3 regions of the Mesorhizobium sp. WSM4817 genome follow, and region 1 is predicted to be linked to each of the others. Evidence: predicted binding sites of a transcription regulator. Region 1 holds the regulator's gene; each other region holds the start of a gene.
What was found. Region 1 encodes PhoB, which activates phosphate uptake and scavenging genes when phosphate is short. Its sites were predicted from a motif close to TGTCATNNANCTGTCAT; they were not measured.

Region 1 (6,698 bases):
CCGTTGAGCAGCATCAAGGCGACGGCCACACAGGCGAGAATGCCGACGATCCAGCTCGCGGTCGCCCCGATCGAGCCACGCGGCCCGCCACCCATGAGTTGGAAGGTGGCATCGAGCGGCGCGACGGTGCGCCCGCTCGTCATCAGCCACGCCATGCCGCGCCAGATCAGCAGGCCGCCCAGCGTCACGATGAAGGCCGGAACCTCGAGATAGGCGATGATGAAGCCCTGAAGCGCGCCGATCATGAGGCCGAGCACCACGCCGGCAGCCAGTGCGATGACCCATATCCAGGGATTTCCAAGCTGGAATCCCATGACGCGGATGAGGAATTCTGCCTGCGCAACGCCCATCACCATGCCGATGACGCCTTCGACGGAGCCGACCGAAAGATCGATGTTGCGCATCACGATGACCAGCACCATGCCGGTCGCCATGATCGCGACCGAGGAAGTCTGCACCGACAGGTTCCAGAGATTGCGCGGCGTGAGGAAAAGCCCACCCGACAGGATGTGGATTCCAACCCAGATGATCAGCAGCGCGCCGACCATGCCGAGCATGCGTATGTCGAGCTCGGTTGCCTTGAGGAAGCGGCCGAAGGGGCTGAGCTCGGATTCACGCGCCCGGTCAGCAACCGGCGTGTTGGAAATCGTGTCGGTCATGATGTCCTCCCACCGTTGCCGTCTGCCGCGGATGCCGGAAGCAGCTTAGAAATTACCCGCGAGACGCGGAAAAACAACTCTTTTGAAAAAACGCCGCGGCGTGAAGCCGCGGCGTTTCAAGTTTTTTGGCGAAGGCGGATCAGTTGCAGACCGGGACGGTGCCCGCCGCCACGCCGGCGCAGACCTCTTCCTGCTTGATCCAGCCGGCGTCGATGACGACGTTGAGATTGTCCCTGGTGATGGCAATCGGCGTCAGGAACAGCGACTTGACGACATTGCCGCCCGGCGTGGTGAAATCCTTGACACCGGCAATGTCTGTCATCGGCTTGCCGTCGGCCAGCTGCGAGGCGATCTCGGCGGCGTTCTTGCCGAGCTCGCGCGCGTCTTTCCACACCGATACGGTCTGTGTGCCGAGCGCGATACGGTTCAGCGCGGCATGGTCGCCGTCCTGGCCCGAAACCGGGACGGATCCGGCCAGGCCTTGCGCCGTCAGCGCCGCGACGACGCCACCGGCGGTGCCGTCATTGGCGGCAACCACCGCATCGACCTTGTTGTCGTTGGCGGTCAGGAACTGTTCCATGTTCTTCTGGGCGTTGGCGGGAAGCCAGCCGTCCGTATAAGCCTCGCCGACATTCTTGATCTTGCCGCTGTCGATGGCATCCTTGAGCACTTCCATGGAGCCGGCGAACAGGAAATCGGCATTAGGGTCGGCGCCCGAGCCCTTGATGAAGACGTAATTGCCTTCCGGCGCCACCTTGAACACTTCGCGGGCCTGCATGCGGCCGACTTCCTGGTTGTCGAAGGTCAGATAGAAGACGTCCTTGTTCTCGATCAGCCGGTCATAGCCGACGACCGGAATGCCTTCGTCCAGCGCCTTCTGCACCGCCGGACCGATGGCCGAGGCATCCTGCGCAAGGATAATCAGCGCGTTGGCGCCCTGCGAGATCAGGCTTTCGACGTCGGTCAGCTGCTTGCCGGGATTGGACTGTGCGTCAGCGGAGATATATTTATCGCCGGCGGCCTCGATCGCCGCCTTCATGGCGGCTTCGTCGGTCTTCCAACGCTCTTCCTGGAAGTTCGACCACGAAACGCCAATGACCTTGTCCTTGGCCTGCGCGGCCGACGCGAGCGTCAGCGACATGGCGACCCCCGCCAGAATGGCGGCTGCGAATCTCTTCATGATATTCCTCCCTGCGCCGCGTAGGGCGCGACCAACTGGCCCGAAGGCCGGCACAAAGGCTCTATTTTTTTCGAGCCTCGAAAAAATACTGGTCCAAGGCCGAAGCACTGTCAACACATTTCTGATGGATTTTGACGTCCTGTCGAGATTTTTTCGAGGCTCGGAATAAATAATGACAGCCCCTTTTGCTTCTGCCAGTATTTGTCCGACATACCGACGGCTTCCGATTCATGAGCGGCCGCGGCAATGAGGAGGAAACAAAAAATGTCGGTGGGAATCCGTCATGACGATCTGCGCCGGCGCAACCGGGCGATGGTGATTTCGGCCGTGCGCCGGGCAGGCCAGCCGTCGCGGACCGAGATCGCCGCGACCACCGGCCTCAGCCATTCGACCATATCGGCGATCTCTGCCGACCTGATCCAGGAAGGCATCCTGGCCGAGAGCAAGGCGAGCGAGACGGTTTCGCTGAAACGCGGCCGGCCGCAGGTCGGCCTCAGCCTCAATCCGCAAGCCGCTGCGGTGTTGGCCGTCGTGTTGTCGCTGAATTTCCTGTCGGTCGCCGTCATCGATTATGCCGGACAAGTGGTCGCCGAGGAACAGCGCCGGCTGGACACGCTGACCATGTCGCGTGACGCGCTGATCGACGAATGTGTCGCCATCGTCCGGCGCCGGCTCGAAGATCCCGACCTCGATGTCCAAAGCGTCGCCCGCATCGCGCTGGCGATCCAGGGCATCACCGATTCCCACGCGCGCGCCATGTTGTGGTCGCCGATCACGCCGCAGACGAACATCGCCTTCGCCGACATTCTGGAACGCGAGTTCGGCATCCCGGCCATCATGGAGAACGACTGCAACATGATGGCCGTGGCGCTGCGCTGGCGCCACCCGGATCGCTACCGCGACGATTTCATCGCCATCCTGCTCTCGCACGGCATCGGTATGGGGCTGGTGCTGAAGGGCGAGCTGTTCACCGGCACCCACTCCTCAGGCGGCGAATTCGGCCACATGATCCATCGGCCGGGCGGCGCGCTTTGCCGCTGCGGGCGGCGCGGCTGCGTCGAGGCTTATGCCGGCAACTACGCCATCTGGCGCAACGCAAGGCTGTTGAGCGAGAACGCCGAGCCGGTCGCCGATGTCAGCGACGCCGACATGCGGGCCTTGGCGGCCCGGGCGCGCGAGATGGACGGACCGGAGCGCGAAGCCTACCGCAAGGCCGGCGAGGCGCTCGGCTTCGGGCTCGGCAGCCTGTTTGCGCTGATCGATCCGGCGCCGGTGGCCATGGTCGGCGCCAGCGCTGCCGCCTTCGACCTGATCGAGCCGGCCCTGCGCGAGGCCATCGCCCAGACCGCCGGCGGCCAGCATTCGGGTTCGATTTCCTTCGACACCGAGCCGAACGAGCTGCCGCTGATACGCGAAGGCTGCGCCATGCGGGCGCTAAGCTTCGTCGATCAGGAGATTTTCGCGCCGAGCATCCAGGCACGAGCCGGCTCGGTCGGAAAGAACGTGGCTTGAAGGATTCCCGGGTCGCGACTTGGGGTGTGTTGAGATTCAGGTCAGGCCGAGTCGAGAATGGTGGGTTCCGAGAACCGGAGCGGAGCGTACTTTTGGGTACGTGAGCCCGCGCATGACCCCGAAATCGAGATCGATTTCGGAAAGGTCGTGCGCAAAATCAAAGTTCTACAGCGTCCTTTGCGTGCCCAACAGGGTGCGCGGCGCTGTAGGTAAGCGCAGGTATCAGCCGTTCGCAGGCCGGCATCACCTGAATATCAGCACATCCCCTAGTCTTCCCTGATCGCATAGCCCGCGCCGCGGATGGTGCGGATGACATCGGGCATGCGACCATTGTTGACCGCCTTGCGCAACCGGCCGACATGGACGTCCACCGTGCGCTCGTCGATGTAGATCGTCTCGCCCCAGACATTGTCGAGCAACTGGCTGCGCGAGAAGACCCGGCCCGGGTGGCGCATCATGAATTCGAGCAGCCGGAATTCGGTCGGCCCGAGCCGGATCTCGCTCTTCTTGCGATAGACCCTGTGCGATTCACGATCGAGCATGATGTCGCCGACCTTGAGCACGCTGGACAGCACTTCGGGCTTGGCGCGGCGCAGCAGCGCCTTGACCCTGGCCATGAATTCCGGTGTCGAGAACGGCTTGACCAGATAGTCGTCGGCTCCGGTCGAAAGGCCGCGCACCCGGTCGCTCTCCTCGCCGCGCGCGGTCAGCATGATGATCGGCAGCCGCTCGGTTTCGGGGCGCACCCGAAGGCGCCGGCAAAGCTCGATGCCGGAAACCGCCGGCACCATCCAGTCGAGCACCAAAAGATCGGGCACGTTTTCCTGCAGCCGGATTTCGGCCTCGTCGCCGCGCGTCACCACCTCGACCTGATAGCCTTCGGATTCAAGATTGTAACGGAGGAGGACGCCCAGCGGCTCTTCATCCTCCACCACCATGATGCGCGGCGCGATCATCGGCCGGTTACTCCTGTCATGTCGCCGGCGCCGACATCGTCGTTTCGTCGAGCTTCGGGCGGTCCGCCGGCAATTGCTGCCCGGTCACGACAAAGTAGGCGTTTTCGGCGATGTTGGTGACGTGATCGCCGATACGCTCGAGATTCTTGGCGCAGAACAGAAGGTGCGTGCACGCGGTGATGTTGCGCGGATCCTCCATCATGTAGGTCAGGAGCTCGCGAAAAACCGCCGTGTATTTCACGTCGATCTTCTGGTCGTCGGCGCGCAGTTCCTTCAACGCGCCGGCATCGCGCGACACATAGTGCTCGACCACGCCGCGCAGCTGCACAAGAACGAGGTCCGCCATCGCGTCGATACCGTGCGACAGATTACGCGGCGTCGCGCTCTGCCCGACTGCGCTGACCCGCTTGGCTATGTTCTTGGCCAGATCGCCGATGCGCTCGAGATCGCCCGCCATGCGGATTGCGCCAACCACGGCGCGCAGATCCTGCGCCATCGGCTGCCGCTTGGCGATCAGCGTGATGGCGCTGTCATCGAGTTCGCGCTGCCGCGCATCCATGATGGCGTCGTCCGAGACGACGCGCTGCGCCATCGCATTGTCCGACGCAAGCAGCGCGCGGATCGAGGCCGCTACCATTGCGGCGGCGAGCTCGTCCATGTCGCGGATCAGCCTGTCGATGTGCTCCAGTTCCTCGTCGAAAGATGCGACGGTGTGTTCACCCATGGTGCTGTCCTCGTGTTCGAAATTCGCCGGACCGCTCAGCCGAACCGGCCGGTGATGTAGTCCTGGGTGCGCTTGTCGTCGGGGTTGGTGAACATCTTGTCGGTCGCGCCCTCCTCGACCAGATACCCGAGATGGAACATCGCCGTGCGTTGCGACACGCGCGCCGCCTGCTGCATCGAATGGGTGACGATGACGATCGTATAATTCTGGCGCAGTTCGTCGATCAGTTCCTCGACGCGGGCGGTGGCGATTGGATCGAGCGCCGAACAGGGCTCGTCCATCAGGATCACTTCCGGCGACACGGCGATGGCGCGCGCAATGCACAGACGCTGCTGCTGTCCGCCGGACAGACCGGTTCCCGACTCGAGTAGGCGATCCTTGACCTCGTTAAACAGGCCGGCCTTCTTCAGGCTCGATTCGACGATGCCGTCCAACTCGGCCTTGGTCCTGGCCAGGCCGTGAATGCGCGGACCATAGGCGACGTTTTCGTAGATCGACTTCGGAAACGGGTTCGGCTTCTGGAATACCATGCCGACGCGAGCTCGCAGCTCGACGACATCGATTTTCGGATCGTAGACGTCCTCGCCGTCGAGCGTGATCTTGCCGCTCACCCGCGCGATATCGATGGTGTCGTTCATTCGGTTCAGGCAACGCAGGAACGTCGACTTGCCGCAGCCCGATGGCCCGATCAACGCCGTCACCTGATGCTCGCGGACATCGAGATCGACGTCGAACAGAGCTCGCTTCTCGCCGTAGTGAACAGAGACCTTTTCGCCCTTCATCTTGATCGAAGGGGCGTTGGTTGCGCTGCTCAGTTTCTGCTCGACGCCGGCTTCCGTCATGATGTTCATATCCTCTACTCCTTACCAGCGCCGCTCGAAGCGCCTGCGCAGTATCACCGCGATGGCATTCATGATGACCAAAAACACCAGCAAAATCAAAATCGCCGCCGAAGTCTTCTGCTGGAACCCCGCTTCCGGGAAATCCGCCCACATGAAAATCTGCACCGGCAGGATCGTCGCGGGATCGGTGAAGCCGCCGGGAATGTCGACGATGAAGGCGACCATGCCGATCATCAGCAACGGCGCGGTTTCGCCGAGCGCATGCGCCATTCCGAGGATGGTGCCGGTCATGATGCCCGGCATCGCCAGTGGCAGGACGTGATGGAATACGGTCTGGACCTTGGACGCTCCGATGCCAAGCGCCGCCTCGCGGATCGAAGGCGGCACGGCGCGCAGCGAAGCGCGCGAGGCGATAATGATGATCGGCAGGGTCATCAGCGCCAGCACCATGCCGCCGACCACCGGGGCTGAGCGCGGCATGCCGAAGAAATTCAGGAATACGGCAAGTCCAAGCAGGCCGAAGACGATCGAAGGCACCGCCGCCAGATTGTTGATATTCACTTCGATCATCGTCGTCAGCCGGTTCTTGGGCGCAAATTCCTCAAGATAGATCGCCGCTGAAACGCCGATCGGGAAGGCGATTGCGAGGGTTACGATCATGGTCAGGAACGATCCGACGACCGCGCCCCAGACACCAGCCAATTCCGGCTCGCGGCTTGCGCCGGTGAAGAAGAAGATCGAGTTGAACCGGCTTTCGATCAGGCCGGCGCTCTTCAGCGTGTCGAGCCAGACGATCACCTTGTCCGAAATCTTTCGCGATGCTTC
Region 2 (6,698 bases), on a different contig from region 1:
CAGGCTGCGGATCAAGGCAACCGCGTCGTTCGTCGCCTTGGCGATCATCGCATTGCCCGCCGGTGGATTCTTCGGGTCCTTGCCGGCTTCCGGGCCATTGTTCTTGTCGTCGCCGGGAAAGGATGGCATCGGCCCGCCCATCTCGATGGGCGTTGCCGCGCCCAGATTGGTGCCGGGCGCCATCGCCGCCACATGGGTTGCGTAGAGGATGTAGGTTCCGGCGCTCGCCGCATGCCCGCCGGCGGGCGCGACATAGCCGATGACGGGAACCGGGGAGGCGAGGATGTCGGCGATGATCTCACGCATGCTGGTGACCAACCCGCCCGGCGTGTTCATCTGCAAGATGAAAACCTCGGCGTTCCGTTCTGCGGCCACCGCCAGCGCTTCCTCGAACTGCATGGCGCTCGCCGGACCGATGGCGCCGTCTATCTCGATGCGCAGCGCAGTCCGCCCTTGGCCGTTTGCTTCTCCTGTTGCTGCGGAAGAAGAACAAACAGCCACAGCGGCTACAAAAGCCGCGGCAATCAGGGCTACACGCGCGAGTTTCACGCTCAAAGCTCCCTATCAGGGATATGGGCTCGATTTTGCTAAAATCCATGCTGCGTCGCGGCGGTGAAGCTGATCCATGGCAACCTTGCGTTGTGCCTAAACCGGTTGGCAGGAAACGGGTGGTTTGCACGCGCCGATTCACCCATCTGATTGCAGAAGCCGATGAAGCCAGAGGAGGCAGAGCCATGACCATACACGCGGTTCCAGAAGCAGCGGTCCGATCGGCGGAAGCGCGCGTCGCCGGATATGACTGGCAGGCACTGGCCGAGGAGATGAGCTTCTATGGCTGCGCGGTGATGGAAAAGCTGCTGACGTCAGAAGAATGCCGGGAGATCGCCGGGCTCTATCCCGACGAAAGCCATTTCCGGAGCCATGTCCACATGGCGCGGCACGGCTTCGGCAAGGGCGAGTACCGCTACTTCCGCTATCCCTTGCCAGAGCTGATCGGCGGCTTGCGCACCGCACTCTATCCGCGCCTTGCCGCCGTCGCCAACGACTGGAACGAGCGCATGGGCATCGCCCAGCGCTACCCGGACGAACACGCCGCGTTCCTCAAGCAATGCCACGAGCAGGGCCAGACGCGGCCGACGCCGCTCCTGCTCCAGTATGGCCCTGGCGACTTCAACTGCCTGCATCAGGATCTCTACGGCGATCTTGCCTTCCCGCTGCAGGTGGCAATCCTGCTGTCGGAACCGGATAAAGATTTCACCGGCGGCGAGTTCGTGCTGACCGAACAGCGCCCGCGCATGCAGAGCCGCGCCGAGGTGGTGCCGCTGCGCCAGGGCGATGCAGTCGCCTTCGCGGTCCACAATCGTCCGGTGCAGGGCAGCAAAGGCAGCTACCGCGTCAATCTCAGGCACGGCGTCAGCCGGCTTCGCTCCGGCATGCGCCATACCGTCGGCATTATCTTCCACGACGCGAAATAGGGCTGTCCCTGCGTGGAGGCGACCAGCAACTTCGTGCCAAGGGGATCAGTCGTCGGGGTCGCCGCCGCCCCTCATCGCCCTGCCGGGCACTTCTCCCCGTGTGACGGGGAGAAGGGACTGGTCGCACCGTGGCGGATATTCTGCAACGCTGGTGATTGGCGAAACCATCGATGAGAGCGCCCCTCTCCCCGTCACTATACGGGGAGAGGGTGCCGGCAGGCAGGTGAGGGGCAGCGCAAAGCTGAAGCGATTGGCTGCCGAACAATTCTTCAGGCAACCGCGGTAATCGCGGAAAAATAAAAATCTCGCCCACAAAGATCTTTGTCATCCAATCGTTAACCAAGGTTCATACGGTGAGCGGTGTTGTTTCTCTGCCGGCGTTCGTTCGCCGGGCGGATGACTGTTGATATCTGCCAAGACTGAAAAGTAGCTATTTGTTCGCGCGTCGGGGATCGCCATGATGTTTCCAGCAAGCTTTGCGTCACTACGGCGCAAATCGGCGAAGATCAGCGGCGCCATCACGCTTGCTGTTGGCCTGATGATCGGGGCCGCTGCGCAGGCCGAGCCTATCCGCGGCGCCGGATCGACACTGGCCGCCCCGATCATCGGCAAATGGGCAACGGCCTACGAGAGCGCCCGCGCCGACGGCGGGGACTATGTCTCGCCCGACTGGAAGGTCGACTATGAAATCGTCGGCTCGCTCGCCGGCGTCCTGCGTCTCGATCAGCCGGATATCGACTTTGCCGTGACGGATGCGCCGATCAATGGCGCCGAACTCAAGAAGGCCGGCCGACAGCAGTTTCCGATCGTGATGGGCGCCATCGCCGTCGTCGTCAATCTCGACGGCATCGGCCCGGGAAGCCTTCGCCTGACCGGGCCGCTGCTGGCCGACATCTATCTGGGCAAGATCCAGTCATGGTCCGATCCCGCGATCAAGGCGGTGAATCCGGATCTGACGCTGCCCGATCTCAGGATCAGCGTCGTTCACCGCAAGGATGGCTCCGGCTCGACCTTTGTCTTCACCGAGTACCTGTCGGCGGTCAGCGGGGAGTGGAAGGCCAAATACGGCGCCAATACACTGATCTCGTGGCCGCTCGGCACTGACGCGGAAGGCACACAGAACCTCATTCAAGCCGTGCACGACACGAAGGGCGCGATCGCCTATGCCGAATCCGGCCCGGCACAGCGCGCCAGCCTTGCCTACGCGCTGATCCAGAACAGAGCCGGCAAGTTCGTCAAGCCGGAGCCGCAGGGCGTGCAGGCTGCCGCGACATCGATCGACTGGGCGCAAACGACCGACTTCTTCGCTTCGCTGACCGATCGTAACGGCGATGCCGCCTATCCGATCAGCACGGCGGTGTTCGCGGTCGTTCAGGTCTCGGGCCGTTCGGAACATCGCTATCGCCGCGTGCACGACCTTTTCCGGCTCGCCTTCGCGCACGGCGCGGATGACGCCGCCGCGCTCGGCTACGTGCCGCTGCCGAAGGCGCTCATCGCCCGGATCGAGCAATACTGGGCAGGGCAGGGGCCCGTCGCAAACTGAGCGGAAGAGCCAGGCCGCTGCTTCGCGCAGCGCCTGAACTGAAATTCATATCGCGCCGTGATGGCGGCTTGTTGGGGACTGCGTGACATGGACATCGATATCTTCAAGGACATCCTCGTGCCGGTGATCGGCGGGTTGGGCATTTTTATGCTCGGCCTCGACTTCATGGCCAACGGCATCCAGGCGCTGTCGGTCAACCGGATGCGCGCCTTTCTCGCCAAGGCCGCCGGAACGCCGATCAAGGGCGTGCTGGCGGGAACGCTGATCACCGGCGTCATCCAGTCGTCGACGGCGATGAGCGTCATGGTCGTCGGCCTGGTCAATGCCGGCGTCATCGCGCTTCGACCGGCGATCAGCGTGATCATGGGCGCCAATATCGGCACCACGCTCGGCAACGGGCTCATCGCCCTGCCGCTCGGTCCGCTCGGGCTGATCCTGGCCGGCGTGTTCTCGCTGATCTACTGCTTTGCCAAAAGCGAGAAGGTCAAGAACATAGCGCTTGCCGGCATGGGCTTCGCGCTGATCTTTTATGGCCTCAACCTGATGACCGGCGGCCTGCGCCCGCTGCGCAATCTGCCCGAAGTCATGGCACTGCTTCAAACACTGACGGCCGACTCCTATCTCAACCTGCTCAAATGCGTGTTCATCGCCGCCGGCGTGACCGCCATGATCCATTCGTCCTCGGCGACGATCGGCATTGTCATGGGCCTTGGCGCCGCCGGCATTCTCGACTGGACGACGGCCGTCGCCTTCTCGCTCGGCGCCGATCTCGGCACCACGATCACCTCGTGGATGGCTTCGCTCAATCTTTCGAAAAACGCCAAGCGCACCGCTTACGCCCACATCTCCTTCAACATCATCGGCGTGTGCATCACCATCCCGCTGTTCTTCGTCTCCATGCAGGTCCTGGAATGGGCCATGCAGTTCTTCGGCGGCGATCCCGCCATTCCGGTGATCGTCGACGGCAAGGAGACCTTTCCCCTGGTGCCGGTCGCGGTCGGCCTTTACTCGACGTTCTTCAACGTCTTCAACGCGTTGTTGCTGTTTCCGTTCATCGGGGTGTTCGAGCGGGTCCTGTCGCGTGTCGGTCACACCGATGCCGAGGACACGGAAGATTTCTCGACGCCGCGATTCCTCGACCGCACGCTGGCCGGCGATTTCGCCAAGGCCGTTCCCGCTGTCCAGCAGGAGACGGCCCGCCATCTGCAAGCCGGCGCCATGTTCCTCGACATCGCCCGCTCGTCGAAGAAGGCGCCGTCGGATCCGGGCGAGCACTACCTCGCAACCGATATCCTCAGCCGCGACATCCGCGCCTACACCGCCGAATTGATGAAGGAAGACCTGCCCTACGACCAGCTCGACCTGATCGCCAGCCTGATCGAGGAAGCCGACTTCACCGCCGCCCTGACGGAATCGATGCATCAGGTGGCGCGCCGCGTCAGGCGCGAGAAGTTCAGTGGTCCGGCGCAGGCCATCGTCGACGTCGGGCTGAGCAAGCTCGATGCCTCGCTGCGACAGATCTTGCCGACTTACGGCATCTCCGACCCGAAGGTGCCGGCCGGACATGTCAATCTGCCGGAGGTCGAGGAACTGCGTGCCCGCACGCTGGCGCTCGGACCCAATGCAGGCGCCGCCGAACGCGGCACGATCCTGGCCCTGCTCGGGTCGATCGAACGCGCGGAAATCCTGATCCAACGCATCGATGCCGAGCGCAAATCGGTCAACCGGCAAAGCGTGCTCGCCCGGGCGTCGGCACGCAAGGAAACCAGGCCGCACGCGATGGGCGATCCCGGCCTCAGCCCGGTCCCGGCCGAGTAGCGGGGCGGGACATAGCGCGTTCGCATTAGAGGCGACGAATTATCGAAGTCGGCGCCGCCCCTCATCGCCCTGCCGGGCACTTCTCCCCGTATAGTGACGGGGAGAAGTGGCTGGCGGCGACCTAGGTGAATATTCTGCAACGCTGGTGATTGGCGAAACCGGCGAAGAGAGTGCCCTCTCCCCGTCACTATACGGGGAGAGGATGCCGGCAGGCAGGTGAGGGGCAGCGCCAACCTGAAGCGATGGGCTTGCCGTTCCGCTTTGCCGGGTCGCTTCGGCGCCTTCGCTCAGCCTTGAAACAGCGCCAGTTCTTCGGCCGTGAGGTGGCGGGCCTTGCCCTTGGCGAGGTCGCCGAGCTGCAAGCGGCCGATCGCCACCCGCACCAGGCGAAGCACCTCGACCTCATGCGCGCCGAGCAGCCGGCGGATGTGGCGGTTGCGGCCCTGGTCGAGTGTGATTTCCAGCCAGGCGGTGCTGGCGCCGCTGCGCAGGATGTCGATCGACCGCGCCGTCAAATCTTCGCCATCGACCGTGGCGCCGGCGCGCAACCGCGCCAGCAGGGCCGCGTCGGGCAGGGCGCCGATCTGGACGTGATAGATCTTGGCGACGTGCGAGGCGGGGTCGAGCAGGCGCTGGGCGAAACGCGTGTCGTTGGTCATCAAGAGCAGGCCCTCGCTGGCCTTGTCGAGGCGGCCGACCGGCGACACGAAGGGCAGGTCGAGCTCTGCCAGGCAGTCGTAGACGGTGCCGCGGTCCTGCGGGTCGTTGCGGGTGGTGACCAGGCCGCGCGGCTTGTTGATCATCAGAAAGACCTTGCGCTCGGCGACGACGCGGCTGCCGTCGACCTCGATGCGGTCGCGGCCGGGATCGACGCGCAGCGAGCCGTTGCGCACGATTTTGCCGGCGACCCGGACGCGCCCTTCGGCGACCAGAATTTCCGCCTGCTTGCGCGAGCACAGGCCGAGCTTTGACAGGGCACGGCAAAGGCTGACGCCTGGCGGACTGGCTCCGGCGCTAGGCGAGGGGCGTGGCCAGCCGGCGTTCGGCCGTGGCGCCATAGTTTTGCGTGATCTTTCCGGCAAGTCAGGTCTTCCCCGCCACCTGAGGTGAATATTTGCTAACAGAAAGCCGCCGGGGTGGATATCTGGATTTCTCGATAGGAGTATCCGGACGTGTGAGCTGCGGCCCTCCGTTGCGACAGGTCGCCTCCGGACATCATGGCAAAGTTGGCAGGACAGAGGGGGGCGCCGTAGAGCGCCAACATTTCGAGCCTCGCACGCGCCCCGACGCTGATCGCCGGGGGGCCCCGATCTTCAGTTTGCCCTGGGCTCGTCCTCGACAACGAAAGATGCGGCAATCAGGTCGTCGGCATCGATCCGCAGGGAGCCTTCACCTCCTCCCATGACAGCGGCTACCTTCTGAAAAATTTTCATCTCGTGCTCGGTAATCCGGGCGCTCCGCATCCTGGCTTTGAGATCAGCGATGCGCAGCCCCAATGTGTGGGACGTTCCAATTTCACGGTTCGACATGACAACATGCTCCTCCCCGACCCATGCTTTTTGCCTCCCCACCGCTATTCGCCCGTCGCCTATCATGTTTGCCCAAAAATAAGGCATCGCGAATACCGCGCCCCGAACGCTGGTGCGAGGGGAAGGTTCCGGCGCAACATGGTCACGAAATAATACGGGCCGCCGCCGCCGGCGGTTTACCCGCAGGAGGTGGCTAGCCGTCATTCTTCGATTTGTGACGGACTCGCCGGCAAGGTGAGCTCAAAAGAAGATTTGACTGGATCCTCCCGGGGAGGATACAAAACAGGCATGTCCGACGGCATCCATCGTTCGCATCCGGTCGTGAAGCGTCTG
Region 3 (6,698 bases), on a different contig from region 1:
TCAGCTAGGGGTGACGCGGCTTGCGAGTATAACCGTAGAGCAACGCGGACACCGCGTGTGACAAGAGAAATGCCGCTACAGCTGAAGAAAACTCAACGCCAGGCCACCCGGATTGGAATTCCAGTCCGACATCGCAGTCCTGATGGACTGCCAGAGGGGCCCGGCCTGGCAGCACCTAGCTATTGCCCCAAGCGCAAAAACTCAAGGCTTAATTGTGATCCGCATATGCGGCATCGAGTTCGGCAAGCTGGTTAAGCCAGGTCGATCGGCCACGCGGCCATTGAACGGGCCGGCAGCCGCAAGTAGACTGATACAGTGCGCTTCGGTAAATTTCTCCAACACCCGATCTGCGACCGTCGATGGCGATGAAGGAATTCCGTCTTGGCTGCTCATCGACGATCGATCGGCCAATATCTGTTCCCAATCGGCTCCTTGGGCCTGGCCGCACTCATTCATTTCGGCGCCGCGTCGATCGAGCATTCGCCGCTCTCGATCAAAATCCTGGCGTTGATCGTCGTCGCTATCTTCATCTTCGCGACAGTGTTTGTGGTTTTGCATCATGCAGAAGCCGTCGCACTGCGGCTCGGTGAACCATATGGCACGCTGCTGTTGACATTTTCGGTGACGGCCATCGAAGCGTCGGTCATCGTTTCGATGATGCTGCACGGCGAGAACAACCCGACGCTGGCACGCGAATCTGTGTTTTCGACGGTCATGATCGTTTGCGCTGGCGTCGTCGGCGTCTGCCTCACCCTGGGTGGGCTGAAGCATCGATATCAGGACATCAAACGTCAGGGCACCAACGCCTCGCTTGCCGTCATTATGGCGCTGACAGTTCTTACGCTGATCCTTCCAAACTACACGCTTGCAACAAGCCCCGGTACGTTCTCCGCCTCGCAGCTCGCTTTCGTGAGCGTTCTTTCAATCCTCCTCTATGGTGCCTTCGTCTTTGCCCAGATGGTGCGCCATCGGGGCGATTTTATCGAAGACCTGACCTCCAGCGCGGAACATGACAAGCATGTATCTGAGGGTGGGAGAGTGACCACCAATGTGCTCCTCTTATTTGTCGGACTGGCAGGGATCGTTCTTCTGACCGAACAGGTGGCCGGCAACATCGAGAATGGGCTCGAGTTTCTTCATATTACCCAGGCGGACGCCATCGTGGGCTTCTTCGTCGCTGCGCTTGTGCTTATGCCGGAGGCGGTATCGGCGGTTCGGGCAGCACTCAATAATGAACTTCAGCGAGGGCTGAATGTCGCCCTCGGCTCGGCCTGCGCCACAATCGGCCTGACAATCCCGGCGATCGGTGCGGCGAGCCTGCTCACCGGACGAAGCCTGACTCTTGGTCTGGGTCCGGGGGATACCGTGCTTCTCATCCTCGCCCTTGCCATCAGCATCGTGAGCTTTGGGACGGGCCGAACAACGATGCTAACGGGGCTCGTTCATCTCGTCGTGTTTGTCGCGTATCTGTTCCTTATCTTCGTGCCGTAGGTGATCGACCCGCCGTCTTCGGCCATCGCTGCGTCCTGTCGATTTGCGGCGCACATGCCTAGCCTGCAACTACTGGACCTTCGAGCGCAAGCGATCAGTCACGAACTCCATCAACACCACGATGGCGAAGATCACGAGAATGATGGTCGAGGCATTCCTGTATTGGAAAAGATCGAACGCGACCTTCAGCTCCTGTCCGATGCCACCGGCTCCAACGAGGCCGAGAACAACGGACGAGCGCACTGCCTTTTCAAGCGCGAAGAGCGTGGTGTTTATCAGGGACGGCATGGCGTCAGGCAGTACTGCCCCGCACAGAACAGAGAATCGTCCGGCGCCGATTGCAAACAGCGCTTCCTGAGGTCTTTCGTCGGCATCCTCCATTGCCTCGGCGAAGAAGCGCCCGCAAAAGCCGATCGTATCGACGACGATGGTCATGGTGCCGGCAACCGCCCCGAGACCAACGGCTGACACGAAAAGTAGTGCCCAGACCAAATCTGGAACAGTCCTGAACAACGAGACCAGCATCCTGGAGATATGCCGGAACGGGCCGATCGGGGTTATATCCTTGGCCGAGAGCCAGGCAAACGGCAAGCTGAGGACGACACCTATTGCTGTCCCCACGAGCGCTATCTGAAACGTTTCGACCATGCGCCAGAAAACCCTCAGGAGGAACCCTGGCTCGACATTTGGGGGTATCATGCGGCCGACGAGATGGACCATTCGGGGCACCCCGCCTGCCAGTTGTTCCGGCGAAGGTGCGACCTGCCCGGCGGAAACGATCACGAGAGCGGCCAAAGCGACGGCAAAGCTGAAAGTGACGGGCGAGATCGATGGAATCCGGCTCAGCGAAAGGCGGTCATGCATCGAAGACGTCTTTCAGATCAGCGCGGGTCACCTGCGCCGTCGGTCGGTCGAAGAAGACCTTGCCCGCCTTGAGCGCTATCAAGCGGTCGGAGTAGTCGAGAGCATGCTCCATGTCGTGCGTGGTATAGACCAAAGTGATCGCCTGTTCCTGGGTCAGCTCGGAGAAGACGCGCATCACATCATGTCCAGCCGCCGGGTCGAGACTTGCCGCCGGTTCGTCTGCTATCAAAAGCTTCGGACGCCGGATCAACGCACGGGCAATCGCCACCCGCTGCGCCTGCCCTCCAGAAAGCGCGTCGGCGCGGGCGCCCGCCTTGCCGAGAAGCCGCACTTCGGCGAGGGCCTGCATTGCTTCCTCGCGCCAGTGTTGCTTTGCGATGGAATGGTGCCAGCCGCGCCAGCCGCCGGGCAGCCCGAGCTTGCCCTGCAAAACGTTTGTAAGAACCGATTGGCGGCTGACCAGTCCGTGGTGCTGGAAGACAAATCCGATCTGCCTGCGTATGCGCCGCAGCTGGGCGACGGACGGCACCGAGCGGAAGCTCTCGCCGAGGGTGACGACCTCGCCACCGCTCGACGGTAGAAGACCAATGAGGCATTTGAGCAGGGTGGATTTTCCAGCACCGTTCGAGCCAATCAGGGCAACCCGTTCGCGCGATACTATGGTGAGGCCGATACTGGAGAAAATGACCTTTCCGTTCGCATAGCTCTTCGCAAGATCGTGCGCCCGAATGATGGCTGTCATAGTGACCTCTTGGCCCAGACCGAACTGCGAAACAGACGGCGGTTAGCCGCCGGCCTTGTCGCTGAAAAGGAGCGAGCCTCAGTTTACGAAGTCGGTGAGGGTCTCGATTCCGATCGTGCGGTACATCGAGCGGACATAGTCGTAGTCCGAGTCCCTGACATCAGTCAGGAAGAAACCGCCCTTGAATTTCTGGTTGTCCTCGCCGGTCAGGATCGCTTTCATCAGCTCATTGCCATTCTTCGCAAAGGCATCGCGGATCTTGACGAACACGTCATCTGAAATGTCCTTGCGGGCGACAAGAATGTCGTTCGGCAGATCGCGGCCCCGTGCGATGACCGAGAAGGCAACGCCGGGGAATGCTTCCCGGACCGAGTTGAGATAGCCGAAATTCAAGCCGATAGCGGCGATGTCGCCGCGGATGAGAGCCTCAGCCGCGATGTTGCGCGATATGATTACTGGTTCGTAATCGGTGGCATATTTCAGGTTGAAATCGGCCAGCGCCTGCGCGGGGCCGAGGTGCTGGGAGGTCGAGCCGACCGAGCCGAATGCGACCTTCTTGCCCTTCAAGTCTTCGACCGAGCGGATCGGTCCATTCGCCAGCACGGCGATCTGAGCGAAATAGTCGGGGCGCTGCCAGGCGACAACAATCTTCGGCTGGCTTAATTCCTTCATGACGACGTATTCTGCAGGACCGGTCAGGACAAGATCGACCTGCCCGGAATTCATCGCCTCGACGGCGGTGGTCCGCGAACTGACCGGAAACAGCTCGACATCCAGGCCGGTCGCCTCCTCAAGAGCGGTCTGGAAAGCACCGAATTCCTGCTGAAGAGCCTCCAGTCCCTCCATGTCGGTTACCGCGAATTTCACTGGCTCCGCAAACACTGGAACGGCGGAGGCAAGCGTCAGGGCGAGTGCGGTTGCGATGCTGCGGATCATCGTTTTTTCCTTTGCTGTATAGACAGGAAACTGTTACCGGCTAATCCGTATACGCAGCAGATGACGTGCTCGTGACATTTCGCCGGCGCCACCGGCAGCCTTTGCTTTTTTGAGGGATACAGTGAACTGGCACATCCAGGGTGGTCGCATCCTTACCGAACGGGGACTTGAAACCGCGGACCTGAGCGTCACCGGCGGCGCCCTGTCAGAGCTGCGAGCGGCCCATGCCTCCACAATCGATGCCGATGGTCTGCTCGTGCTTCCGGGGATCGTCGATATTCACGGCGACGGCTTCGAGCGCCAGATCATGCCGCGGCCCGGTGTCCGCTTCGACACCGCGCTGGCGCTGAAAGATACGGACCGCCAGCTTGTCGCCAATGGCGTAACCACGGCCTTTCACGGCGTGACGGTGTCGTGGGAGCCTGGACTTCGCTCGCTCGACGCTGCCAAACAGCTGATCGGCGCGGTCTGCGATCTCCGCGATAGCCTTGGCTGCGATACGCGTCTGCATCTGCGCTGGGAGACCTTCGCGCTTGATCAGATGGCGCAGGTCGTACGATGGCTCTCGCTTTCGCCACGGCCGATCATCGCCGTCAACGATCACACGACGGGGTCGGTGCTGAACGGCACGATTGCCCGCAAGATCGGTCAGATGGCGGAGCGGTCTGGCTTGAGCCGCGAGCAATACATGACGTTGCTCGGCCAGATTTGGTCCCGCCGCGCCGAGGTTGAGATCGCGATCGGGAAGCTGGCCGCAGATGCGCGGGTCAATGGCAATGTGCTTCTTGCACATGACGAAGCGTCTCCCGAGGAACGCATGTATTTTCGCGCCCTCGGCGCAAAGGCCTCGGAATTTCCGCTAACGCTCGAAACAGCCAAGGCCGCGCGGCAAATGGGCGAGGACGTGATCCTCGGCGCGCCCAACGTCGTGCGCGGCGGCAGCCATAATGGAGCGCTAAATGCCACCGAGGCCGTCAGAGCCGGACTTTGCACGGTGCTGACCAGCGATTACCACTACCCTTCGCCTCTGCATGCGGCCTTCAGACTGTCTTCGCCAGACGCCGGCGACTTCCCCTCGATCTGGAATCTGGTTTCGGCAAACCCGGCCCGGGTGGCCGGCCTCGACGATCGCGGCTCGCTTGTTGCCGGCCGCCGGGCGGATCTGATCCTGGTCGATGCTGGCGATCCAGAGCATCCGCGTGTGGTGGCCACCATGGTCCATGGACAAATTGTCTATAGCTCCGGGCTCTCCCGCACAGACCGATGGTCTGCACAGCGGTCGCCGGTGGAAAAGGTTTCATGAACTTGGACACAAAAATTTCAACACCACACGAGCGCAATGGCAATCGCCTTCTGGCCTTTGACGGGCTGGTCTTTCGGCCACGCAACGATACGCCAATCTGGCAGCAGATCTACGATCACATCTTCGATCTGATCGAGAGCGGCAGTCTTGCGCCGGGCAGCCAGCTTCCCGGAGAAACGCATCTGGCAGAGAAACTCGCGGTCACCCGCATTACGCTTCGCCGGGCGCTGCAGCAGTTACAGCATGAGGGCCACCTCACCGCCCGCAAGGGCGTCGGTATCTTCGTGCGAAACCTGCCCTCGACATTCACTGTTCGCGACGGACAGCGCTTTCTCGACAATTTCGAAGCCCACGGCCAGGAAATCGGCACCAATACGCTGCTGATCGTCCGGGAACCGGCCGAAGCGGCCGTGGCGGAACGGTTGCGTCTCGCACCTGACACCACCATTATCCGGCTGTGCCGGATCAGAACGTCGGACAAGCAGCCGGTTTACGTCAATACCAAGTTCTTTCCGGCGCATCTCTTCCCCGACTTCGAGCAGAGATACGATGTGCGTCAGTCGGTGACCGATGTTTTCCGCGCGCATGGCATCGACAACTACCGGCGGGCCGGGACGCGCATCAGTGGCGGCTTTGCATCCCCCGATGAAGCGGAAATCCTGCGGCTGACGCCCGGAACGCCAGTATTCCGCATCAATGCTGTCAACGAGGACCGCAGCGGCGTACCAATCGAATGGACCCGCGGCTGCTGGCCGCTGACATCCGTCGAATTCGTCTTCTGATTATGGCGCATGTCAACACGACCAGTTGAGGACGTCAGTCGGGCCATTGGGTCGACCCTTAGACAGACACCACAAGCCGGTCGAGAAAAGGCCGCTGGCCGACAAGCAACTTTTCCCGGGCCATTTCGAGGCCGAACCACCCTGCGCGATCGATCTCAGGAAAAGTCTGCATGCGGCCGCTGCGCGGCGGCCATCGCATCTCGAACATGTTGCTGCGCAAGGTGCCGGCATCGAAATCGCCTTCGGCGCCGAAGGCCGTAACAAGCTTGCCGCCGGGCTGGCGCAGTTCCCCTAGCGGAAGCAGTGCTCCCGAGAGCTCCCAGCCGGTTTCCTCCTCAAATTCGCGACGCGCCGCGGCTTCCGGCTGTTCGTCATCACCATACTCGCCCTTTGCGATCGACCATGCGCCGAGATCGCGGCTTTGCCAGAACGGCCCGCCCGGATGGACAAGCAGCACCTGCAGTTCGTTGGTCGATCTGCGGTAAGGCAGGATGCCCGCACTTCTTTTCGCCATCGCCTCATGCCTCCGGAATCCAGCCTGTCATCGCAGGCAGGCTGAACGGGAATGATGCGCCTGAAT

Region 2: pstS (phosphate ABC transporter substrate-binding protein PstS) is a predicted target of PhoB. The motif match lies at 1,798-1,814, and genes of this name have one in related genera.
Region 3: AC0L2K_RS03645 (alpha-D-ribose 1-methylphosphonate 5-triphosphate diphosphatase) is a predicted target of PhoB. The motif match lies at 4,094-4,110, and genes of this name have one in related genera.

The regions. Positions count from the first base shown of each region.
Region 1 covers NZ_JBVVQQ010000018.1:134,593-141,290, reverse strand. The annotation lists gene AC0L2K_RS23380 (sugar ABC transporter permease) at 1-659, opposite strand, end outside; gene xylF (D-xylose ABC transporter substrate-binding protein) at 799-1,839, opposite strand; gene AC0L2K_RS23370 (ROK family protein) at 2,104-3,351, shown strand; gene phoB (phosphate regulon transcriptional regulator PhoB) at 3,618-4,307, opposite strand; gene phoU (phosphate signaling complex protein PhoU) at 4,324-5,031, opposite strand; gene pstB (phosphate ABC transporter ATP-binding protein PstB) at 5,067-5,882, opposite strand; gene pstA (phosphate ABC transporter permease PstA) at 5,895-6,698, opposite strand, start outside.
Region 2 covers NZ_JBVVQQ010000011.1:104,851-111,548, forward strand. The annotation lists gene AC0L2K_RS16895 (NfeD family protein) at 1-549, opposite strand, end outside; gene AC0L2K_RS16900 (2OG-Fe(II) oxygenase) at 735-1,475, shown strand; gene pstS (phosphate ABC transporter substrate-binding protein PstS) at 1,933-3,018, shown strand; gene AC0L2K_RS16910 (Na/Pi cotransporter family protein) at 3,106-4,836, shown strand; gene AC0L2K_RS16915 (pseudouridine synthase) at 5,124-5,894, opposite strand; gene AC0L2K_RS16920 (hypothetical protein) at 6,150-6,365, opposite strand; gene AC0L2K_RS16925 (metal-sensing transcriptional repressor) at 6,654-6,698, shown strand, end outside.
Region 3 covers NZ_JBVVQQ010000002.1:200,013-206,710, reverse strand. The annotation lists gene AC0L2K_RS03665 (calcium:cation antiporter) at 382-1,491, shown strand; gene phnE (phosphonate ABC transporter, permease protein PhnE) at 1,561-2,355, opposite strand; gene AC0L2K_RS03655 (phosphonate ABC transporter ATP-binding protein) at 2,348-3,097, opposite strand; gene AC0L2K_RS03650 (PhnD/SsuA/transferrin family substrate-binding protein) at 3,176-4,033, opposite strand; gene AC0L2K_RS03645 (alpha-D-ribose 1-methylphosphonate 5-triphosphate diphosphatase) at 4,155-5,336, shown strand; gene phnF (phosphonate metabolism transcriptional regulator PhnF) at 5,333-6,118, shown strand; gene AC0L2K_RS03635 (NUDIX hydrolase) at 6,177-6,632, opposite strand.